DNA from 4 places in the Pseudoalteromonas sp. DL-6 genome. Region 2 is predicted to be linked to each of the others. Evidence: predicted binding sites of a transcription regulator. Region 2 holds the regulator's gene; each other region holds the start of a gene.
What was found. The regulator sigma-54, encoded in region 2, starts transcription at its own class of promoters, with help from an activator protein. The targets are predictions, from matches to a motif close to GTTGGCACGNNNNTNGNNT.
Positions count from the first base shown of each region.

Region 1 (5,955 bases), 1.0 Mb from region 2:
GATTGTTACTAGCCCCGCAGGTAGTGTGGAATTTAACGAACAACTTGGCGAAATGACCCTATTAAGTTATTCCGTTATTGCCATTCCTTCTATGCTGATGCTTATTGGTATTTTTATATATGTAATTAAAGTGCTGACCAAGCTAACCGGTATGAAGTTTGAAGAAATGGTTAATGCCGAGTAGATAAAACGCATAAAGAAAACCGTTGTTTAACAACGGTTTTTTTTGCTATCAATATTTACTTGTAGTGAGAGTAAAGTTGGTAATTAGTTCTGTGGTACGGAATAAGTTTATAGTTTGGTTGTAAAAAAGTGACTAAGTCGGTGAGTTCAGATACGGTCATGGTATCGTTAAATACCGTCATTTTTGAACTGCCATCTTCATTTCTGGCGTCGGGTCTATAAGGCCTAGAAAACCGATGGGAGGGATTAATCACTGACGTTACCAGCTCAGCATAAGTAATTATTTTGGTTTTATTACCTCCTAGCTTAATAGAAATATCGTCATGTTTTGTTACGCTGCTATCTTCAACGCCTGCAAGGGTGTGACATGCCAAGCACTTATATTTTAAAAACACGGCTTTACCTTGTTCTGCATTACCTTCGGGTAAGCTAAATCCTTTTGGTGAATCAACGCCTTTATCACAACCTGCCAGTGCCATTAAGCATGCAATTAAGAGTGTATATTTCATAATAACTCCATTTTTTAATTGGTTTTTTGCAGTGCTTAATTGTTCTCATCAATAATACTTTATTTGATAAGCCATAAAATAAGCGGCTGCACGAGTATTTTGATACTGCATGGTATGGCATTTTCATTTTTGCTTGCGATATCTTTTTAAGGCTTAACAAGTTAATAAAGAAAACATTCTTTGCACTGAGTCTCAGATATTTTTCAGTTAATGAAATGAGTCATCACCATATTTTATCTACAATTTGAGTGTAGTAGATGATAACTAATAATTCTAACTAAGCTGAGCTTTGGTTAGGCGATTTAAATAAAGCGGCTTCAGTAATATGTTGACTCACACTGTTTTTTTGTAGGGCGATATACAAGTCTGAGTGAACATAAATCCCCTCTTTACCAGATGTAATTCCTGCCGTTTTAAACCAAGCGAGCAATTGACGTTTTCTGCCAGCAAGCTCTAAACGAATATGGCGCTTTTTAAAAATTACATCTAAGTCGGCAAGCATGCTCATTACACTTAAATCAAGGTGAGTAAAACAAGGTACAGCGTCGATAATAACGCATTCTATATCGTCTTTCTGGCGGGCGTATTGCTCTAATAAGCGACGTTTAAAGTAACCCACGTTAAAGTAAGTTAAAGGCGAATTGAATCGATAAATAAAAACGCCTTGTATCGCTTTGGCTTTATCTGTTTCGTCGAGGCTTCTTACTACCCCTTTGGCATCAATACCTAAAATAGTGTCAGATGGACGCATAACGCTGCGGATAAATTGAAATAAACCCAATAATACAGCAAGCGTTATGCCAGGGATTACACCAATAAACAACACCGCAAATAACGTAGTTAATGCTAAGTAGAATGCTTGCTTATCTTTAAATTTTAATTGCCATAACGCCTTTAAATCGATGAGATGAATTGAAGCAATAATAAGCACAATTCCCAGTGCTGCACTGGGAATATACTCAAGGGGAGCCGTTAAAAATAACGCAATAATGGCAATAATAACAGCCGCTATAATCGATACTAATTGAGTTTTACCGCCGGCATTGTCGTTAACAGCCGTACGAGAGTCAGCACCACTAACTGCGAAACCTTGCGACAATGCTGAGGCTAAATTGGCAATACCTAAGGCTCTAAATTCTTTATCTGGATTAATGTCATAGCCATTTTTTGCAGCAAAGCTTCGTGCGGTCAACATCATACTTACAAAGCTGACTATGGCTAAGTTAAGTGCAGGAACTACGAGCTCACGGATCACCCCAATATCAAACATTGGAGGGTTAAATATAGGTAAGCCACCCGTTACAACGCCAATGGTTTTTATCTCAAACTGTTCTAAGTTGAATAACCAAACTAAGATTGCAGCCAATGTGATTGCCAGCATAGAGGCAGGCCAACTTGGTTTAATACGTTTGAAAGCGAAATAGGCACTCAGCGTTAATAAAGCCATTAGCAAGGTGGGAATATGAGTTTGCGATAAATAGGTTGGCACACCTCCTAAGCGCTCCAGTAAGTAGCGTTCGTCAAAGGTAAAACCAAATATTTTTGAAAACTGGCTAACAATAATGGTAATAGCTACGCCATTGAGCAGTCCCATTAAAATAGGTTTTGATAAAAAGTCAGCAAGTACACCTAGTTTAAAGCGGCTGGCAATAAAGCACCAGATACCTGTCATTGCGGTCATGGTGATCACTAATTGCCAATGTTTAAAGCTATCGCCTGCGGCAAGTGGAGTCACTACTGCGGCAATCACCGCACAGGTTGCGGCATCAGGGCCAATAATAAGCTGTTTAGAGGTACCAAATAGTGCATAAAGCATCATAGGTAAGATACAAGAATAGAGACCAACGGCGGCATTTACGCCGGTAAGCTGCGCATAAGCAATAGCTACAGGCAATGCCACGGCTGCAACTGATAAGGCTGCTCGCATATCGTCGGCAAGCCATTGGCGCTGATAATTAAACAACGTTTGTAAACCAGGCATAAAATTATATAAACGCGACAACACTGAAAAATCCCTTTAATAATAAGGAGTAGATAGTAAGTTCTGTATAAAAATAAGTATAGTAACTAAACGCGCTATAGTGGATTAAATGTGATGGTTTTAGCTTAATGATGAGATGGACATAGTGAAAAAATAAAAAGCCCAGCATATTTGCTGGGCTCAATGTATATCAATTTAAAATTAGCTGTTCAATTGACCCGTAGATGACTCTATATGGGCACGAACAAACCACTGATATTGCTCAAGCTCGGCAAGTTGCGCAATGATCATATCTTCAGATACCGGATCAAGCTCAGCAAGTGATTCTATAGCTTTACGGTGATCACCGTTAACGCCGTTATATACTTTGTCTAATGCAGCTAAGTGCTCGGTTACTAAACCTTTGCCTATAGCGTAGTCTTCCCATGTACGACGATCGACAATTGATTTTGGTGTACCAACAGGGACGCCGCCTAAAGTGGCAATACGTTCTGCTATGGTGTCGGTCATTTCACGTACGGTTTCAACTTGAGGGTCTAGCATTTCATGTACGCCAATAAAGTTTGGACCTACTACATTCCAATGAATATGTTTTAAAGTTAGCTGTAAATCAATTAGCGCTACCATGCGATCTTCTAGAACAGATATTGCTTTATTTGCTGATTCGTTTTCTACACCGGGAGCGGTAAATTCAGCGACTTTGTTTGCATTATTACTGTTACTCATTATGCCTCCTACTATTTCAAAATAGTGCTCGCTTAACTCAAGTGAGTGTTTTAATTGCGATAACGAACACGTCTTGTATTAATAGAAGCAATGCTCATGCCGATAGTATTGTTTTTTTAAGTTGCTGAAATTATTGTTTTAATTTTTAATTGGCGGTATTTTTCAAAGCAACAAACTTAAGTGCATATGAAAAATATGCACTTTTTTGTAAATTCTGCAAAAAAGCACGTTTAAAACGGGGGGCACGTTAAGGACTCTTTTTGCCTACGCTATTTAGGCAAAAGAAAACTGGGTTCAGTGTTTAATCGTTATAGCGTTTTTTGATATTGATGCGCTTTTAATACGTCAAACTCAATAATGTCGAGCGCTTTTTGGTTTGTAGCTTCAAGTACCACTGGAGGAGCAACGTTTGCAGCAATGGCATGATACCAACGCACTGCGCACAAGCACCATTTGTCGCCAGCTTTTAAGCCAGCAAAATCATACAAAGGATTAGGGCTAATTAAATCGTTACCTTGCGCTTTAGAAAACTGCAAAAATTCGTCGGTCATAATGGCGCATACACTGTGATTGCCAAAGTCTGAATCTGGCACATAGCAAAACCCTTCACGGGTATAGCCACCATTACCACAACACAGTTGTAAGCGAGTTCCCAGTACATTTAATTGATTAGCCATGCAGCACAGTTACCTTGTAATAATCATCGAAAGCAGAGGTGTTTACCATAACAGGCCGTTAGTGACTTATCTATCTATGCTATTAATTTTATACATCTTTAAGCGAGTAAAAAACTGCACTTAGTAAAGCCAAAATGCAGTTTTTACTAAGCAAGGGCGCTTACGAAAGTAGTGCTGCCGCTAAACGCACAAAATCAGAAGACGTTAAAATACCCACTAGCTGACCCTGCTGGCTAACAACGGGCATACAACCGTGGCGATTATCTACAAAAAACTTAACCACATCTGATAGCGGCTGCTCTGGGGTGACACTAATAAAATCACTCACCATAATATCTTCTACTTTTGTGAGTTTCTCTTTTCGTTGTAATGCATTTGCACCAAACGTTGCCATGATCCCCATAACTTTAGCGACCATGATTTTTTGTGTCAGCATACCGACAAATGCGCCGTCTTCGTCGATAACAGGAATATGACGAATATTTTTTTCTTTCATTAAATTATGTGCGTCATGCAGGGTGCTTTTTACGTTCACTGAAAATGGGTTAGCTGTCATTAAGTCGGTAACATTTTGACTCATGTTTATTCCTTTATGTTATCTGTAGTGTATCAGCTTATATTAGCGCTATTTTTAAGCTTTGCACCTTATTCAGATCAAGGTTTTTGCGGATTTAATAAACAGGAGGAGAGAGGAGTCACTTAACTAAATGCCCAAAAGCATTTAATTAAGTGAATGATAGAAAGAGATTAAAATTTTTTCGACAAGTGTTACTCGTAACCGCGTGGTTTTTTAGTTTTAATTACCGCAATGTAACCGTGCCAGCTAGCATAACTAAGTAGCGGCATAATAATAATGAATCCAGCTGCACCTGCAGCAAAGCCCAGCGCTACCAATACAAATATACAAATTGACCACACCACCATGGCAGCAAAGTTTTCTTTAACCGCGTGGATTGAAGAAACCACGGCAGTCATAATATCAACGCGTCTTTCCATCATAATTTGCGGGGTAAACGCTGAGATTGAAAACACACTGACCAATAAAATTCCGCCTATAATACTGCCTATAGTTAAAAACGCCGAAAGTTCTTCAAAGGTAGGATTTGCGTGGTTTGGGTATAACGCATGCACAATTGCAGCTAGGCGCATCCAAATAATCATAATTACCATAAGTAATACCGCAAACCCCCATTCACCTACAGGGTTACGAAACATTGATTTTAATGAATGGCTTAACGTAGGTTTGTGGCCTTTTTCAAGCTCCCAGGCTACATCGTATAGGCCAACGGCGAATACCGGACCGATTAAAGCAAAAGCAACGGTTGCAGGTAAAATAGCTAAGTGGCTGTCGGTAAGTACAACAGAGTAAACAATCGCTATCGGAATAAGCGTGAAGATTAAACCGTAAATTAAACTCAACATGGGCGCGCGCGCCATATCTTTAAACGCTAACGAAAGCCAATGAAAAGCGGCAAATGTATTTACTTTGTTGCACTCTAAACAGCGTGCGAATTTAGTGTCTTTTTCTATCGTGTTTGTAGTTGGCATAAAGATGCTCCTTTTTTAGTCACCTTTTAGTTTTAGAACATAGATGTTTTATTTACAACTCGTAAACAACTTATACGCAAGATTTAATCGCATTGTTCATTTGTTAGTCATTTTTATAGGGGGAACGGTTTTACTTCCGTGTATAAGTAAACACTTAAAAAGTGGGTTCGTATTTCTTTTCTACAATGGTAATCTAACCGCTGTACCTAATGTTAAGAGACCGTAATGAAGGAAAATAAACAACAATTTCAAGGAGCTTTACTGGGCAGTAAACGGTTTTTACCTCTGTTTGTGACGCAGTTTTTCTCTGCTTTAAATGACAATGTTTATA
Region 1 covers NZ_CP019770.1:2,704,471-2,710,425, reverse strand. The annotation lists gene B1F84_RS12675 (VC0807 family protein) at 1-184, shown strand, start outside; gene B1F84_RS12670 (c-type cytochrome) at 240-692, opposite strand; gene B1F84_RS12665 (SulP family inorganic anion transporter) at 970-2,697, opposite strand; gene dps (DNA starvation/stationary phase protection protein Dps) at 2,875-3,399, opposite strand; gene B1F84_RS12655 (DUF2237 domain-containing protein) at 3,708-4,076, opposite strand; gene B1F84_RS12650 (CBS domain-containing protein) at 4,237-4,656, opposite strand; gene B1F84_RS12645 (DUF2189 domain-containing protein) at 4,845-5,624, opposite strand; gene B1F84_RS12640 (MFS transporter) at 5,850-5,955, shown strand, end outside.
Region 1: a site for sigma-54 is predicted at 3,485-3,503, ahead of dps (DNA starvation/stationary phase protection protein Dps). Genes of this name have one in related genera too.

Region 2 (5,955 bases):
TGTGAGTGGCTTAAGTTCAGGCTCCCAATGCGGGTTTGGTAAAAATCGGGCATCGAATACGTAATCTGCTTCTTTGGGTATACCGTGCTTAAAACCAAATGACTCAAAGGTAATGATCAGTTGTTTGTCTTTTTTACCGAGTATTTTTTCACGGATAGACTCAGCCAGCTGATGCACACTTAAATCAGTGGTATCAATCATATGATCAGCATGATTGATCAAAACATCCAGTAGTTGTTTTTCTTTTTTTATTGCTAAATCAAGCGGTAGAGAATCAATAGAAAGAGGGTGAAGACGCCTAGTTTCCGAAAAGCGTTTAATTAATGTTTGATCGTCACTGTCTAAATAAAACACCGTTGGTTTAGTGAAACCAGGTAAATATTCAATGATTTCATTAAACTGTTGCTGCTCTTTAGGTAAGTTACGCACATCAACACTTACGGCAATTTTGTTGTAGCTGTCGGAAACACTTCGAACAAGAGATGGTAATAAATTTAAAGGAATATTATCTACACAATAATAACCTAAATCCTCAACAACCCGTAACGCAACAGATTTACCAGAACCTGAGCGACCACTTATTATTATTAATTCCATTTATCACCCTTTATTGTTACTACGGTTGACTGACAATGACTTGATACAGCTCATTGTCGGATTTTGCCGCCCGTAATTGCTTACAAAATTCTTTATCGTTGAGCTTATCTGCAATGGTAGCTAAGGTCTTTAAATGCTGTTGATTGTCACCGTCTGGGACAATTAAGGCAACAAAAATGTCGACCGGTCGGTTATCTATCGCATCAAAATTAATAGCCGTTTCGCTCACCAGTATAAGTGCAAGAGGCTCTTGTGCACCACTCATACGACCATGTGGAATTGCAATTCCTCGGCCTATACCTGTACTCCCTAGTTTTTCTCTGGCGGTTAACGCGTTAAGAATATCTTGTTGTGTTAAATAGGGCAGTTTATTGTGAGCCAATTCACTGATAAATTCTAAAATTCTTTTTTTACTATTAAAAAGGACCGCAGCTTTACTGCAGTCCTGACAGATAAGTGAGCTTAGTTTCATAGTGTTAGTGTCGAGCAAGTTTCTCTTTGTGTTTAATTACTTGACGATCTAGCTTGTCAATCAGCGAGTCTATAGCGGCATACATATCTTGGTGTTCAGTAGAAGCAAAAATCTCAGCGCCACTAACATGAACGGTTGCTTCGGCTTTTTGGTTTAGTTTTTCTACATCGAGAATAACGTGCACATTCGTTATGTGATCAGTGTGCCTCTGCAGCTTTGCAAATTTACTATTTACGTAGTCTCTAAGCGAGTCAGTAATATCTACATGGCGACCAGTTAAGTTCAGTTGCATAAACATTTTCCTCTTTGTTGTACGCCTTAAATCAAACTTTTTCGTTGATTCGACGGGGGAATAGCTAGAGATTCGCGATATTTTGCAATAGTTCTCCTTGCTACTTTAATTCCTTGCTCTGCCAATATATCTGCAATTTTACTATCACTCAATGGTTTAGCTGAGTTTTCTGCAGCGATTAATTTTTTAATTAATGCGCGTATTGCTGTAGATGAACATTCGCCACCATTTTCAGTGCTTACATGGCTTGAAAAGAAATATTTAAGCTCAAAAATACCGCGTGGTGTGTGCATGTATTTTTGCGTAGTAACACGTGAAATAGTCGATTCGTGCATTTCTACCATTTCGGCCACGTCATTAAGTACCATAGGCTTCATCGCCTCAGGACCATGTTCAAAAAAGGCCTGTTGTTGCTGCACAATACAGTTAGTTACTTTAAGTAGCGTGTCGTTTCTACTTTCTAGACTTTTTATAAACCATTTTGCTTCTTGCAAGTGTGAGCGAATAAACTGGCTATCACCACTTGATTTAACAGTACGTGACATAGCCGCATATTGGCTGTTTACCCTAATTTTAGGCATGCTATCAGGGTTTAGTTCAACCACCCAACGCCCTTTAATTTTTTTAACCGACACATCAGGAATAACATACTCTGACTCTTCTCTGACAATAGTGTCCGCCGGTTTTGGGCTAAGGGTATGAATTAACGTCATGATCTCTTTAAGCTCATCTTCTTTGAGCTTAGTTTTTTTCATTAACGTGCGATAATCACGTGCAGCCAGCAAATCAATATGATCGGTTAAGATCATTTTTGTTTCGTTTAAAAAAGGCGTGTCTTTATCAAACTGATTAAGTTGAATACACAAGCACTCTTGTAAACTACGCGCGGCTATTCCTACCGGATCAAATAATTGAATACGCTTTAATACCGCTTCTATTTCATCAAGTTCAACTTCATCTTCGTCATCGTTTTCTTGATTAAAGCTCTCTAAAATTTCTTCACAGCTAAGGGTTAAAATACCTGAGTCGTCCACGGCTTCTACTATTGCAATCGCAATGGCTTCATCTGTAGGACTAAATGGCGTCAGTTGCAATTGCCACATTAAATATTCATGCAGCGTTTCAGTTGAAGAGCCTTGATAAATTGATTCATCTTCAGGCATCGGTCCCGATGAAGAGACAGGTGCTGCGCTCATGTATTCATCCCATGTAACATCCATTGCCATATCATCGCTAATGGTGTCTTTGCTCATGGCTTCGCCGCTGTCTTGCTCATACTCGCTAGGTTTTTCGTCAGCTGAAGCACTTAGCGTTGATTCATTGTTATCGGCTTTTTGTTCGTTTTTACCCGCAGCATCTTCGCTGTAATCTTGTTCTTCAACTTCAAGCAAGGGATTGCTATCGAGCGCTTCTTGAATTTCTTGCTGGAGATCCAATGTACTGAGCTGCAATAAGCGAATTGCTTGTTGCAACTGTGGAGTCATTGTAAGTTGCTGGCCCATGCGCAGCTGTAATGATTGCCTCATTTATCTCTAACAATCCTTTTAAATTACGGTCTGTTGACCTTTACGGATTAAAATTCGTTCAAACTAGGGGCGGTTTAATCGCGGCGCGAGGTTTGTAACCTAGTGGGCTAAGTCAAAACCGAGCAACAAAAAGTAAATCGTCCCTAGGCAGAACCCGAAGGGCAGCGCCTGTTTGGCATTGATGCTGCGTTATCGCCTATTTATGGGGAATACCACATCACATAGGCTCTGCCTTGCCTAAATACCAAACAGACTGCTGCAAATTCAACCTTGAAAGGTCAACAGACCTAAGTATAATTAATCTTAGCAGATGCTTAGTGGAATAACACACATATTAGAGCTTGAACTGCTCGCCCAAATAAACATCGCGTACTGTTTTATCGTTTAATACATATTCTGGAGTGCCTGATGCAATTAACTCCCCATGAGAAACTATGTAGGCTTTTTCACAAACATCAAGTGTTTCGCGTACGTTGTGATCTGTGATCAATACGCCAATCCCTCGATTCTTAAGGTGCTCTATAATCTTTTTAATATCTAATACAGAGATAGGATCAACCCCTGCAAAGGGTTCGTCTAATAGTATAAATTTAGGGTTTGCTGCTAATGCCCGGGCAATTTCAACGCGGCGACGTTCACCGCCTGATAGGGCCATACCTTGGCTTTCACGAATATGCTGAATGCTAAATTCATCAAGTAAATTATTTAAGGTATCTTCACGTTGTTGTTTATTAAGCTCTTTACGTGTTTCTAAAATAGCCATTAAGTTTTGGTAAACCGTCAGCTTTCTAAAAATCGATGATTCTTGTGGTAAGTAACCAATCCCTAGGCGAGCTCGGCTATGCATAGGTAATAAAGTGATATCTTGATCATCTATTGATATTTTACCTTTATCGCTCGGTACAAGACCTACAATCATGTAAAAGGTCGTGGTTTTACCTGCGCCATTGGGGCCAAGTAAACCGACAATACTGCCAGCTTCAACTTCTAGGCCAACATTTTTCACCACTTCACGGCCTTTATAGCTTTTTGCTAATAGCTCTGCTTTTAATGTGCTCATGGTTGGCCTTTATCGTCTTCTTTTTTGTTTTCAACAGGCACCAAAATGGTGTGTACACGATCGGTTGAATTTTCATCTTTTTCTGCGCTAATCAACTGCTGCTCTATATCGTAGGTGATACTTTTAGCGGTAATTTTTTGACCTGCTTGAGCGATACTGGCATCACCGATTAAGGTTAAAAAACGTTGCGATACATCATAGCGAACTTCATTGGCACTGGCGCTCATGATGGTGCCATCAGCTTGTGTTTCTTCAAAGTAAGCAGGGCTACCTGTGGCAATTAAAAGTTGCTTATTCTCGCCTAAGTCATCACGTTTATGTACTTCTAAACGATCGGCGGTAATGCGGCGATTACCATGAATAATTTCAACATTTTTCTCAAAAATGCCCACGTTTTCTTTTAATTGACCTTCCTGTCTGTCAGCACTAATTGAAATTTGATTAGCCGCAGGGGCTTCAACGGCCTCCTCTGCATGGCTTTGAAATGCAATCAGTAGTGAAGGAACAATTAAAATTTTAAATAGGTTATTGGTCATAATATAGGGTTCGCGTATGGTTAATAAGTTTAATCACTTCGGTTTTTAAATCGGCTTCAAGGCCTTTACCGATGATTTTTAAATTCGGTCCTGTAATAACGACTGGCTGCTGTGACTGCATAGTCAGTAGTTTTATATCTACATTGATGCTATCGGCTGTGATCGTATCGATCATTGCGTTATCGACTAAATTTAGCGCTTTCACATTACCCTCTAACACCAGTTGCCGATCGTCGTAGAGGGTGGCTTCATCAGCGTTAATACGCCATGTTTGCTGTTCGTTATATAACGTAAATATAGGTTTTTCAAAAAAGGTAAAACCGAGTTGTTGATATAACTCCATTTTTACCGCAGTCACTTTATGGCTTACTTTACCTTGATCATTGTAAGCGGTTTGTTTTAGCTCAATCGCGGTATAATCGGGTTTAGCAATAACTTGAGTTTGTTCATCCGCAACAATATCTACCTGAGTAAAGTAAGGATACCAAAGCCAAACCATACAGCTTATGAATAAAACGCTCAGTATAATGCGCGCCACATTCATGAACTGGTTCCTTGGCTGGTAAGTGGCTTATTGTTTTCAAGCATTAGTAAGTCTGTTAGTTCTCTCACTGCGCCAAAGCCGCCAGGCAGCTGAGTAACATAATGCGATAAACGTTTAATCAGCGGGTGGGCGTCGTTCACGGCTACTGCAAACCCGACTTTTTCCATTACTGGCATATCAGGGCCATCGTCGCCTATGTAGGCAATTTGCTCATCGCTAAGCGCTAATTTTTGTTTTAATTCTTGATAGGCGATGAGTTTGTCTTCTTGGCCTTGGTATATATGTTGTACGGTTAAACTACTCATACGTTGTTGAACTATTTGTGAGTGACGACCTGTGATCACGGCAACTTCAAAACCACTATTAATAAGGGCTTTAATGCCAAATCCGTCTTTGGTATTAAATGCTTTGAGCTCTTCACCTTGGTTACCAAGATAAATACGCCCATCAGAAAACACACCATCAATGTCGCAAATTAATAATTTTATTTTTTTGGCGCGCGCTTTTGCATCATCACTTAACGGTTGGTAAAGATCTTCAAACTGCATTTATAGCACTCCCGCTTTTAGTAAGTCTTGCATATTTAGTGCGCCAATGGGCTGATTATGCTCATTAATCACAATTAAACCATTAATACGTTTTTGTTCCATAATGTTCAGTGCTTCAGCCGCGAGCATGTCTTGTGTGGCTGTTGTGCATGATTTAGTCATCACAACATTAATTTCTGTGCTGTGTATATCAACACGTTGCTCTAAAATACGGCGTAAATCACCATCGGTAAACAAACCAGATAATTGTTGGTTACCATCTATAATAGCGGTCATGCCGAGTCCTTTGGCTGACATTTCAATTAGGGCGTCTTTAATGGTTTGCGTTTCATTAATAATAGGCGTGTGAATACCGCTATGCATTACATCTTTTAAGGTTA
Region 2 covers NZ_CP019770.1:465,198-471,152, forward strand. The annotation lists gene rapZ (RNase adapter RapZ) at 1-597, opposite strand, end outside; gene ptsN (PTS IIA-like nitrogen regulatory protein PtsN) at 617-1,069, opposite strand; gene hpf (ribosome hibernation promoting factor) at 1,074-1,361, opposite strand; gene B1F84_RS02145 (RNA polymerase factor sigma-54) at 1,388-2,887, opposite strand; gene lptB (LPS export ABC transporter ATP-binding protein) at 3,222-3,947, opposite strand; gene lptA (lipopolysaccharide transport periplasmic protein LptA) at 3,944-4,483, opposite strand; gene lptC (LPS export ABC transporter periplasmic protein LptC) at 4,473-5,027, opposite strand; gene kdsC (3-deoxy-manno-octulosonate-8-phosphatase KdsC) at 5,024-5,575, opposite strand; gene B1F84_RS02170 (KpsF/GutQ family sugar-phosphate isomerase) at 5,576-5,955, opposite strand, start outside.

Region 3 (5,955 bases), 1.4 Mb from region 2:
TTGCTAAATACTTGAGCCTTTAGTGGCAAAGTGAAGCAGAGGCTAGCAAGAAAATAAAAAACACTGTATCTTCTGGTTTTTTTTAACAAACTCATAATGTTTCGACTATGCTTATGGTTGCAAACAGGGTATAAATATTTTGCGTCAGAATTTAGACGCCCCCGTTGTGTTATGACGCTTTATTAATTGAAAGCAATTATCGTTCCTTATATTTGTTTTCTTAGGAGATTTAAATGGCCGGTATTTTAGACTCAGTAAACCAGCGTACTCAGTTGGTTGGGCAAAACCGCTTGGAATTATTGTTATTTAAGCTTAACGGGCGTCAGCGCTTCGGCATTAATGTGTTTAAGGTGAGAGAAGTTCTTCAATGTCCTCCATTAACGAGCATGCCAAAATCTAACGCTTATATTCGTGGTGTAGCGCATATTCGAGGCCAAACTATTTCGGTGATTGATTTATCTATGGCTGTTGGCGGGCGACCTATAAAAAGCACAGAGGATGGCTTTATTATCATTGCAGAATATAACCGCACAGTGCAGGGCTTTTTAGTTGGTGGTGTTGAGCGAATTGTTAATATGAACTGGGAAAAAATAATGCCACCGCCATCAGGTGCGGGTCGCTATTCTTATTTAACAGCCGTCACTGAAATTGAAAATGAACTGGTAGAAATACTTGACGTAGAAAAAATCTTAAACGAAATTTGCCCAGTGAATACTACCGTGAGTGATGATGTTGCTGCTCAAGGAAATATACAAAAAGACCTAGGTGAAAGAATTGTATTTATTGCCGATGATTCGGCTGTTGCACGAAATCAGGTTAAACGAGCGCTAGAGCCTTTAGGTGTTACTACTGAGCTTGCTAAAAATGGTAAAGAAGCTCTAAGAAGACTAAAAGAAATTGCAGAGCTTGATTGCGTTAATGATATTACAGAGCGTGTAGGGTTATTAATTTCTGATGTAGAAATGCCAGAAATGGATGGCTATACACTCACTGCAGAGATTAAAGCCGATCCTAAACTTGCACCACTTCATGTTATTTTACATACATCTTTAAGCGGTGTTTTCAATCAAGCAATGATTGAAAAAGTAGGAGCAGATGATTTTATTGCAAAATTTAACCCAGACGAGCTTGCTACAGCCGTTAATAAGTGGGTTCATTGTGATTAATAAACACAGGTGTTATTGATTTGACTAATAAAGATTTGCAGCAAAAAGAATACGATCAATTTCGCTTATTTTTAGAACAACAGTGCGGTATTGTTTTAGGTGAAAATAAGCAGTATTTGGTTAAAAGCCGTTTGGCGCCATTAATGACGCGATTTAATGTTGATTCATTATCTGAACTGGTAACTAAAACGCTAGGTGTGCATGAGCGCCAGTTGCGCGCAGCCGTTGTTGATGCGATGACAACCAATGAAACATTGTGGTTTAGAGATCAATATCCGTTTGAGTTACTTAAAACCAGATTATTTCCTGAGTTTAAAACGTTAAATAGGCCATTAAAAATATGGTCTGCTGCGAGCTCTTCAGGCCAAGAACCCTATTCAATTGCTATGTCGGTGGCTGAGTTTCAATCAAGCAGCCCTGGTGTTTTAAAAATGGGTGCACAAATAATTGGTACAGATATATCAAATACCATGCTGGATATGTGTAAACATGCTGAATATGATGCATTGGCATTGGCCCGCGGGCTATCTGCTGAACGCCGTAAAAAGTTTTTTAAAGACAGCGGCAATGGTATGGCACAAGTGGTTGATTCATTGAAAAAGCAAGTGAGCTTTAGGCATTTAAATTTGCTCGATTCGTACGCCTTGATGGGTAAATTCGATATTATATTTTGCCGTAATGTTTTAATTTATTTTTCACCTGAAGTAAAAGCTAAAATAATTGCACAATTTTCTCAAGCACTTAACCCTAAAGGGTATTTGTTTTTAGGTGCGTCGGAGTCTATGTCTGGCTTAAGTACGGACTTTGATATGGTGCGCTGTAACCCCGGTATTATTTACCAAAAGAAATAACCTTCTTAATATATTACCCTCCTTTAAACGACGCTCACTGCGTCGTTTTTTGTTTTAATCATCACTATTTTCATTGCTGGCTTACTTATTGCTTTATTGATGCTAAGTCAATTTTTTGGAGGTAGTTATGGCTATCAGTTTTGATAAAGCATTAGGCGTGCATCCGCATGCGATGTTGATCCGTTCGCAAAGAGCAGAAATGCTCGCTACTAATATCGCAAATGCTGATACGCCCGGCTATAAAGCAAAAGATATCGACTTTGCCTCAGCATTAAAAACGGCAAAGTCTAACCAACTAAGCGGCAATAGCATGGTAAGAACCAATGAAAAACACATTGCCGGTGGTACCCGTAGTGTAGGTGGTAATGAATTATTTCGTACGCCAAATCAAACAGATACAGGTGATGGCAACTCTGTTGATATACAAGTGGAACGAAACTTGTATACACAGAATGCTATGGAGTATCAGGCCAGTGTCCAGTTTCTTAATGGTAAATTTAAAGGCCTGAAAAAAGCCCTCGGTAGTCAAGGAGCCTAATTATGAGTTTATATAATGTGTTTGATATTGCTGGTTCTGGTATGAGTGCACAAAACGTGCGATTAAATACCACCGCAAGTAATATCTCTAATGCTAATACAGTTAGCTCTTCACAAAATGAGACGTACCGAGCGCGACAACCTGTATTTGCTGCGGAGCTAACAAAAGCGTCAGCGTCAGCAAGCAACCCACAGGGCTCTGCCGTTGGAGTGAAAGTGTTAGGAGTGGTTGAGAGTGATAAACCACTACAAATTGAATATAACCCAAACCATCCCAGTGCGGATGAAAATGGTTATATTTATAAACCCAACGTGAATGTTGTTGAGGAGATGGCAAATATGATTTCTGCATCTCGCTCTTATCAGACAAATGTTCAAGTTGCTGATGCAGCTAAGCAAATGTTAAGTAAAACACTGCTGCTAGGTCAGCGGTAACTGAGGGTAGCTCATGAGTAACGATATTAGTACTTCTTCATCCTACATGGACTCTTTACGTTGGCAAGATAAGCAAGTGCCAAAAAAAGAGGAAAGTGATGCGTTAACCCAAGAAGATTTCTTTTCGTTGTTAACACAGCAATTGTCATATCAAGATCCCAGCAAACCAGCTGATAATGATCAGATGATTGCGCAAATGACCAATTTTACTATGGCTGAAGGGATCTCAAATTTAAACTCTAACTTTGAGTCTTTAGCCGCGTCGATGACATCAAATTCGGCATTGCAAGCATCAACACTGGTTGGTAAACAAGCACTGCTGGAGTCTGACACGCTTGAGCTTAATGAGTCGGGTGAGGTTAAGGGAGCTATTGTTGCTGAAAAGCCGGTAGATAATTTAACACTTCGTATTGAAGATGCGTCAGGGCAGTTAGTTAAAACCATTGATTTAGGCACTCAGCCTGCAGGTGCAGTGCGCTTTGCGTGGGATGGTAAAAATGAAGCGGGTGAACGGCTTCCTCCTGGTGAATACAAGGTTAAAGCTGAAGGCAGTACGGATGGCGAATTTTCAAGCCTCCCAATTGCTTCATTCAAAAATATTGAGAGTGTTAATATTAATGGCTCAAGCGGCATTATTATTAATACCAAAGAAGGTGCGGTTAGGCTGACTGATGTCGCAGAAATCGCGTAATAGATTGTATGTATTTTTTTAGCCATCAGGCTAAATACTTTTAGGTTAGAGGTTAATTATGAGCTTCAATATTGCATTAACAGGCCTTGCTGCCGCACAAAAAGATTTGGATGTTACCGCCAATAACATTGCCAACGTAAACACCACAGGCTTTAAAGAGTCACGTGCTGAATTTGCTGATGTATACGCATCATCGGTATTTAGTGCAGGTAAAACTAAAAATGGTGATGGTGTACAAACCACCATGGTTGCTCAGCAATTTCATCAAGGCTCATTACAGTTTACTAATAACTCACTGGATTTAGCGATTACCGGTGAAGGTTACTTTGCTACCAGCCAAGACTTAGGCGCACAAGATTTTACCTACACGCGAGCGGGTGCGTTTAAGCTTAATAAAGACAACTTTGTTGTCGACGCTAAAGGTAATTTTTTACAGAGCTTCCCAGTTGATGAAGTCAGTGGTGACACAACGTCTGTGAGTTTAAGTACTTCATCGGCATTACAAATTCCAGATTCTTCTGGTTCACCTCGCTCTACCAGTAATGTATACACTTCGTTTAATGTTGATTCTCGTGAAGATGTTATCGCAGTGCCGTTTGATGCAACCGACAGCACCACTTACAACTCTTCAACATCAACGACTATGTATGACTCGTTAGGTGAGCCACATGTATTACAATTCTTTTTTGTAAAAACAGCGCCAAACGAATGGCAAGTACATGGCACGTTAGATCAAACTCCTTTTGATGCGACTGGTGCAGCTACTGCAACACCAAGCCCGTTAAGCACGTTTGGTTTTGATGCCAGTGGTTTACCTGCGACTACCGATGGTGCTCCAAATGTTGGCCCTACGTTTACTGATGTCAATTTAACCGGTGCAAATTTATCGGGTATTTTATCTAATGGCGCTCAATTTGATGATATTGCTATTAACTGGCGTGATGAAGCGGGTACCGCTAACAGAACACCTACTCAGTATGCGAGTCGTTTTGAAGTGAAGGCGCTTGAGCAAGATGGTGCGACAGTGGGTCGTTTAGCGGGGATTGATATTGGTACTGATGGCAAAGTGGTTGCGTCATACAGTAACGGTGATTCAACCTTCTTAGGTCAAGTTGCCATGGTGCGTTTTTCAAACTCGCAAGGCCTACAACAGGTCGGTGATACCTCATGGAAAAAGAGTTTAACCTCAGGTGAGCCAATTGCGGGTGAGCCTGGTTCAGGTACTTTAGGTAACATTAACTCATCAGCGCTTGAGCAGTCTAATGTAAACTTAACCAATGAGCTGGTCGATTTGATTAGTGCGCAACGTAACTTCCAAGCAAACTCTCGTGCGCTTGAGGTTAATTCAACTATTCAACAGAACATCCTTCAGATCAGATAATCATTATTTTGATTTATTTAGGCTGCTTAATGCAGCCTTTTTTTATTCCCTTCTTAAAATCTTATTCATCCTTAAATTTAATTTGGCACTTATATTGCATTTACTCATGCATAGATTTATTAATGAGTCGATGTTATGGATAAAATGGTCTACATAGCGGCATCTGGCGCTAAACAAAGCATGCAAGGGCTTGCTCTTAAAGCCAATAATTTGGCAAATGCAAATACCACTGGGTTTAAATCTGATTTTGCGCAAGCGCGATCAATGCAGGCTTTCGGTGAAGGTTTGCCGACTCGTGTTTTTGCTATGCAGGAGCGCCCAGGATCAAACATGACATCGGGCGGTGTTGTCGAAACAGGTCGCAGCCTTGATATTGCTATGAGTGATAATGCATGGCTGAGTGTTCAGGATGCCTCTGGTAATGAAGCCTACACAAAAGTGGGTTCGTTAAATATAACGGCTGAAGGTATGTTAACTACCAGCGACGGTCGTCAAGTTATTGGCGAAGGTGGGCCAGTCATATTACCTGTACCGATTGAAAAAATTGAATTTAGCAAAGATGGCACTATTCAAGTTCGCCCTCAAGGTGCACCGGCTAACTTTTTAGAAGAAGTTGATCGGCTAAAAGTGGTTGATGCAAACAACGCCACGCTCGAAAAGGGTAATGATGGCTTATTTAGAGCTAAACCAGGCGAAATAGTTGAAACATCAGCCAATGTACAAGTATTAGGTGGCACATTAGAAAAGTCGAATGTAAATCCTGTGCATGAAATGGTCGATATGATCAGTCACCAACGCCAATTTGAATTACAAGTAAAACTGATGAAAACAGCTGAAGAGATTGACGAACGTCAAGAGCAGCTGATGCGCATCGTTTAACTTTAACGTGAGGAC
Region 3 covers NZ_CP019770.1:2,348,302-2,354,256, reverse strand. The annotation lists gene flgA (flagellar basal body P-ring formation chaperone FlgA) at 1-95, opposite strand, end outside; gene B1F84_RS10985 (chemotaxis protein CheV) at 234-1,166, shown strand; gene B1F84_RS10980 (protein-glutamate O-methyltransferase CheR) at 1,187-2,017, shown strand; gene flgB (flagellar basal body rod protein FlgB) at 2,145-2,555, shown strand; gene flgC (flagellar basal body rod protein FlgC) at 2,558-2,989, shown strand; gene B1F84_RS10965 (flagellar hook assembly protein FlgD) at 3,003-3,680, shown strand; gene flgE (flagellar hook protein FlgE) at 3,739-5,061, shown strand; gene B1F84_RS10955 (flagellar basal body rod protein FlgF) at 5,197-5,940, shown strand.
Region 3: a site for sigma-54 is predicted at 2,093-2,111, ahead of flgB (flagellar basal body rod protein FlgB). Genes of this name have one in related genera too.

Region 4 (5,955 bases), 410 kb from region 2:
ACTTGTAAATGTGAGTGCAATTGCGGCAATGGGTAAAAATAGACTTCGACTAAATTTCATAAGAAACCCTTTTTATTTTATGTACTGCAGTTATAGCGATATTTGAGTAAAAAACAAAAGTAATGAGACTAGCTGCCGATAATAATCGTTGAGTCTATGTAATTACCGATTAAGTTTTTTAAGTAATCAGTCGCTAAGCTTTACTTTATATCAAAGTGATTTTTAAAAAACGCACAAGCACCTTAAAGGGTGAACGTAAATGAAAGGGAGTTTATGCAACGGGTTTTAATTGTTGAAGATAATATAAGGGTACAGCAGGTACTCAAACATATTGCTGCGCATTACCTTGATGTGCGGGTTGATTTCGCTCAGTCACTTACTCAATGTAAAAAGTTACTAAATCAAACTAGTTATTCGCTTGCGTTGGTTGATTTATCTGTTGGTGGTCAAATCGATACTGATATAACCCGCTTTACACTGTCGCAAGGTATCCCTACGTTGGTGATGACAACGCAAACAGATGAACATACACGTTTAAAAATGCTGGAATTAGGTATTATCGATTACGTCATTAAAGATAATCGCGACTCTTATCTTTACGCCATAAAATTTGTAGCACAGTTATTGCGTAACCAGGGGCGCAAAGCGCTGGTTGTAGATAATTCCTTATTGAGCAGTAGCTTGGTTAAGCAAATGCTCGAAAAACAATTGTTTGACGTCATTACTGTTGATAATAGTGCGCAAGCTCTTCATATACTTGAGCATGATCAGGCTATCAACTTAGTGATCACTGACCATAACTTATCAGGTATGAATGGTTTTGAATTAATTAGAGCTATTCGTAATATTAAAAGCCGTGAGCAATTGGCCATTATTGGTTTAGCTGATGTATATAGTTATGGCGTTGCTGCACGATTTATTAAATCAGGTGCGAATGACTTTTTAACTAAACCCTTCACCCATGAAGAGTTTCACTTTCGAGTGGTGCAAACTATGGAGTCAATATGGCTAAGTGATGCTAAAAAACCGGCTTTGTCTTTCGATGCGACAGAGTAACTTTAATCTTAAATACATTATCAATGTGTATTTGGCGAGAGTGTAACGGTTAGTTAAAGACGATTATTTGCGTATTTATCGACTCGCACCAATTCTGTATTTTGCTTAAAAAAAGCGCACCTAAATGGTGCGCTTTTTTGTTTTTTATATTATTTAATTTAATAACCCTCTGTTTTTATTTGTAATTTAAAGGTGGCACAAAGGTTGGATTGCATAGAGCAAATACAATAACAAGCTAGTGTCCTAAGGGGGCCTTTGTGAAAATGATCAGTGCAATAATAAAGCCATTCAAACTAGATGATGTGCGTGAAGCACTCGCTGATTTAGGCATCGAAGGAATGACCGTGGTTGACGTTAAGGGGTTTGGACGTCAAAGAGGTCATACGGAGTTATACCGTGGTGCAGAGTACCAAGTTGACTTTATACCTAAAATTAAACTTGAAATTGCCACTCGTAGTGAAAATTGCCAACGCGTTGTAGAAACCATTACCAAAGTTGCTGGAACGGGCAAAATTGGTGACGGCAAAATTTTTGTTTACGACTTAGATCAAATTGTCCGTATTCGTACTGGCGAACTTGATGATGATGCTATTTAAGGGGGCAACATGGAAAATACAATTATAGAGCTGAAGTTTTCGCTCGATACGTTTTACTTTTTAATCTCTGGCATCTTAGTTATGTGGATGGCAGCTGGTTTTGCAATGTTAGAAGCAGGTTTAGTGCGCTCAAAAAATACCACAGAAATTCTAACTAAAAATATCGCACTTTATTCTATCGCTTGTACTATGTTTTTGTTGGTCGGTTACAACATTATGTATGTAGACAACGTTGAAGGCGGAATAATTCCTTCATTTGGTGGCCTAATAGGTAGTCAAGCGGCAGACGCCGATCATTCACTAGAGTCTGATTTTTTCTTCCAAGTAGTATTTGTTGCAACGGCTATGTCTATTGTATCTGGCGCCGTAGCGGAGCGTATGAAGTTATGGGCTTTCTTAGTGTTTACAGTAGTACTAACAGGATTAATTTACCCAATTGAAGGTTACTGGACATGGGGTGGTGGCTTCTTATCTGAATTAGGCTTTGTTGATTTTGCAGGTTCTGCCATTGTCCATGCAACCGGTGCAGCTGCAGCGCTTGCGGGTGTAATTCTACTGGGTGCACGTAAAGGTAAATATGGTAAAAATGGTGAAATTTACCCAATTCCAGGTTCAAACTTGCCACTTGCTACATTGGGTACATTTATTTTATGGATGGGTTGGTTTGGCTTTAACGGTGGATCACAGTTATTAATTTCAGATAAAGAAAATGCAACTGCAGTAGGTCAAATACTACTTAACACCAATGCTGCTGCAGCTATGGGTGCAATATCAGCCTTGTTCTTATGTAAGTTATTATGGGGTAAGGCAGATTTAACCATGGTACTTAATGGCGCACTTGCAGGCTTAGTGGTTATTACTGCAGATCCATTATCACCATCACCATTAATGGCGTGTTTATATGGCCTACTAGGTGGATCTTTGGTTGTACTAAGCATTGTGGCACTTGATAAAGTGAAAATTGATGATCCTGTAGGTGCCATCTCTGTGCATGGTGTATGTGGCATATTAGGTGTGGTATTAGTGCCGGTTACTAATGCCGAGGCTAACCTTGTGGCACAGTTAATTGGTTTACTATGTATCATTGGCTTTGTGTTTATCGCTTCATTCATTGTTTGGGCAGTCTTAAAACAAACCATGGGTATTCGTGTTACCGAAGAGGAAGAGCTAAACGGTATGGATCAACATGATTGTGGTATTGATGCTTACCCAGAGTTTGTTTCAGTAAGAAGTAATTAAAAGTAAAAGTATTGTGTGTTCAATCAAAGCCCTACTGAGTTAGGGCTTTTTTGATTTCAGGGAGGGTTAATTTTTCAGGTGTTAGAGTAATGTGATAAGCTCTTCGCGTTAAATCAACCTTTGGAATATATTACACTTAAATGGCTGAAAAAAAGAAAACACCGACCAGTAAATCCCCGACTAAGCGTGCTACTAAGTCATCTAAAACATCAGCGCGAAAAAGTGCTGCAAAAAAAGCCGCAAGTTCGGCTAAACGGCCATTTTTAAAAACGTTGTTTTCTATTTTTTGGAAACTAAGTCTGGCGACTTTCATCGCTGTAGCACTCTATTTTATTTATCTTGATGCAAAAATCACCCGCCAATTTGAGGGCAATAAATGGCAACTTCCAGCCCAAGTGTATGCGCGTTCAATGACCTTTTTCCCAGGGCAGTTTTTATCTGAGCAAGAAGTTTTATGGGAGCTTAAACGTTTAAATTACACGGCAGTTAATCGCTTGAGCCGCACAGGGCAATATATTAAAGCAGCCAATAGTATTAAGATTTTTCGTCGTGATTTTGAATTTTATGATGGTTTAGAGAGCGCTCATGTAATTGAACTGCGCTTTTCTGGAGAAAAGGTTGCCAGTATTAAGGATAAATTTGGTCGTCGCTTAAACACTGCCAGATTAGAGCCTGTACAAATAGCCCGTATAGGTAATGACTCAAAACAAGACCGTGAATTTGTGCCATTAGATAAATTTCCAGACATGCTTAAAAATGCTTTGTTAGTGGTCGAAGACCGCGATTTTTATGAGCATCACGGGGTATCGGTATTTTCTATTTTACGCGCTTTGTATACCAATATTCGCGCAGGAAGAACCGTACAAGGGGGCAGCACACTCACGCAACAGCTAGCTAAAAATATTTACCTTACTCGCGAACGTTCGTTAGTACGCAAAATCAATGAAGCCTTTATTGCGCTTATTCTTGATTATCGTTACTCAAAAGATCAGATTCTCGAGGCCTATTTAAACGAAGTCTACCTAGGTCAGTCTTATAACCAAGGTGTGCATGGTATGGGATTAGCGGCCGAGTTTTACTTTGCAAAACCCGTTGATGAACTCGAGTACGACCAAATTGCCCTGCTGGTGGCCATGGTTAAAGGCCCTTCTTATTACAATCCACGACGTTACAAAGAACGTGCTATGGAGCGTCGTGACTTAGTGCTGCGTTTAATGGTCGATAATAAACTTATTTCCACCAAAGAGTATCGAGCCTCGTTAAAGCGCGCCATTGATATTGCGCCAATGAAAGCCAGCTTGCAAAAGTCTTACCCAGGTTACTTAGAGTTGGTTAATCGCGAACTGAAAAAACTGCTACCTGATCAAGAAGTATTAGATGCGGGAGTACGCGTATTTACCTACTTCGATTTGCAAAAACAAACCGCAATGGAAGAATCGATTCAGGCCAGTTTACCTTACTTGGAAAGACGTCCAAATACCAAAGAATTAGAAGCGGCGATGATCTCCATTAATGTTGAAAAAGCTGGTGTATCAGCGCTAGTATCCGGACGTGATGTGCGCTATTCAGGGTTTAACCGCGTGCTCGATACCAAACGCAATATTGGCTCATTAGTTAAACCGGCAGTGTATTTAAGTGCACTGCAGCTTCCTCATTATAATTTAGCGACGTTGCTTGATGATTCACCTGTTCAAGTCACTAATGAAGAGGGAAATATTTGGCAGCCTGAAAACTTTGATCGTCAATATCGAGGTGCTGTGCCACTTTATAAAGCATTTAGCCACAGTATTAATATTCCGGCAGTTAACTTAGGGCTTGATGTTGGGGTCGATAAAGTCGCTAACACGCTCAGGGGCTTAGGAGCTAAAGGTTATATTAATGAATACCCATCGTTGTTATTAGGGGCTATTGAAATGTCGAGCTTTGAAGTGGCGCAGCTTTATACCACTATTGCTGCAGATGGCGAATATAGAGAGCTGACGTCTATCTCTGCGTTAACCGACTCGGTTGGTAAAGTACTTTATAAGCATAAAGTGAGTAACGAACAACGTTTTGCTAAAGATGCCATGTATATGACCAAATACGCTATGAAGCGGGTAACTAAAGATGGCACCGCTAAACGCTTAAATTTACATTTTCCGTCGATTCAGCTCGCAGGTAAAACAGGTACCAGTAACGAATTACGCGACAGCTGGTTTGCTGGGTTTGATCAAAATACAGTGACGGTTGCATGGCTTGGCCGTGACGATAATAAAAGCACCGGTTTGACTGGTAGTGTAGGGGCGCTTGAAACCTATATTCGTTATTTAAAACCGCTAAATCCGCAAGCTATTGCCGATACGCGTCCGCCTTCAATTCGGTGGGCATTTGTTAACGAGCAAACAGGTAAGCAAGCACCACCAGGCTGTGGAAAAGTGATTCAACTACCACTCAGAGCCAGTGAGTTTAAACCAAGACCCCAATGTATTCGCTAAGGAATAAAAACAAAAAAAGCCCGAAAGGGCTTTTTTATGAGTAAGCATTCATATGAGCTAAACGTTATAGCTTAGCAAAAGCGCGCTCTGCCGCTTCAATTGTTGCTTGAACTTCTTGCTCTGTGTGCGCAGCACACACAAAACCGGCTTCAAACGCTGATGGTGCTAAATAAACTCCTTCTTCAAGCATTAAGTGGAAGAACTTTTTAAAGCGTTCTAAATCACATTCAGTGGCTTGTTGGTAAGTAGTTACTTTTTCTGCATCAGTAAAGAAAAAGCCATACATGCCGCCAGCGTAGTTAGTCGTTAAGGCAATGCCTGCTTTCTTAGCTGCAGCTTCAAAGCCTTCACAAATCGCTTTACTAATAGCTTCTAATTTTTCGTGAACGCCAGGTGCACTTAGTAACTCAAGTGATTTTAAACCTGCAGCCATAGCAATTGGGTTTCCTGAAAGTGTACCCGCTTGATAAACTGGGCCTACAGGTGCGATGTAATCCATAATTTCTGTTTTACCACCAAACGCGCCTACTGGCATGCCACCACCAATTACTTTACCTAAACAGGTTAAGTCTGGTTTGATGTTGTAGTAA
Region 4 covers NZ_CP019770.1:874,229-880,183, forward strand. The annotation lists gene B1F84_RS04025 (carboxypeptidase) at 1-60, opposite strand, end outside; gene B1F84_RS04030 (response regulator) at 274-1,056, shown strand; gene B1F84_RS04035 (P-II family nitrogen regulator) at 1,314-1,652, shown strand; gene B1F84_RS04040 (ammonium transporter) at 1,662-2,891, shown strand; gene mrcB (penicillin-binding protein 1B) at 3,032-5,365, shown strand; gene hemL (glutamate-1-semialdehyde 2,1-aminomutase) at 5,430-5,955, opposite strand, start outside.
Region 4: a site for sigma-54 is predicted at 1,248-1,266, ahead of B1F84_RS04035 (P-II family nitrogen regulator). Genes of this name have one in related genera too.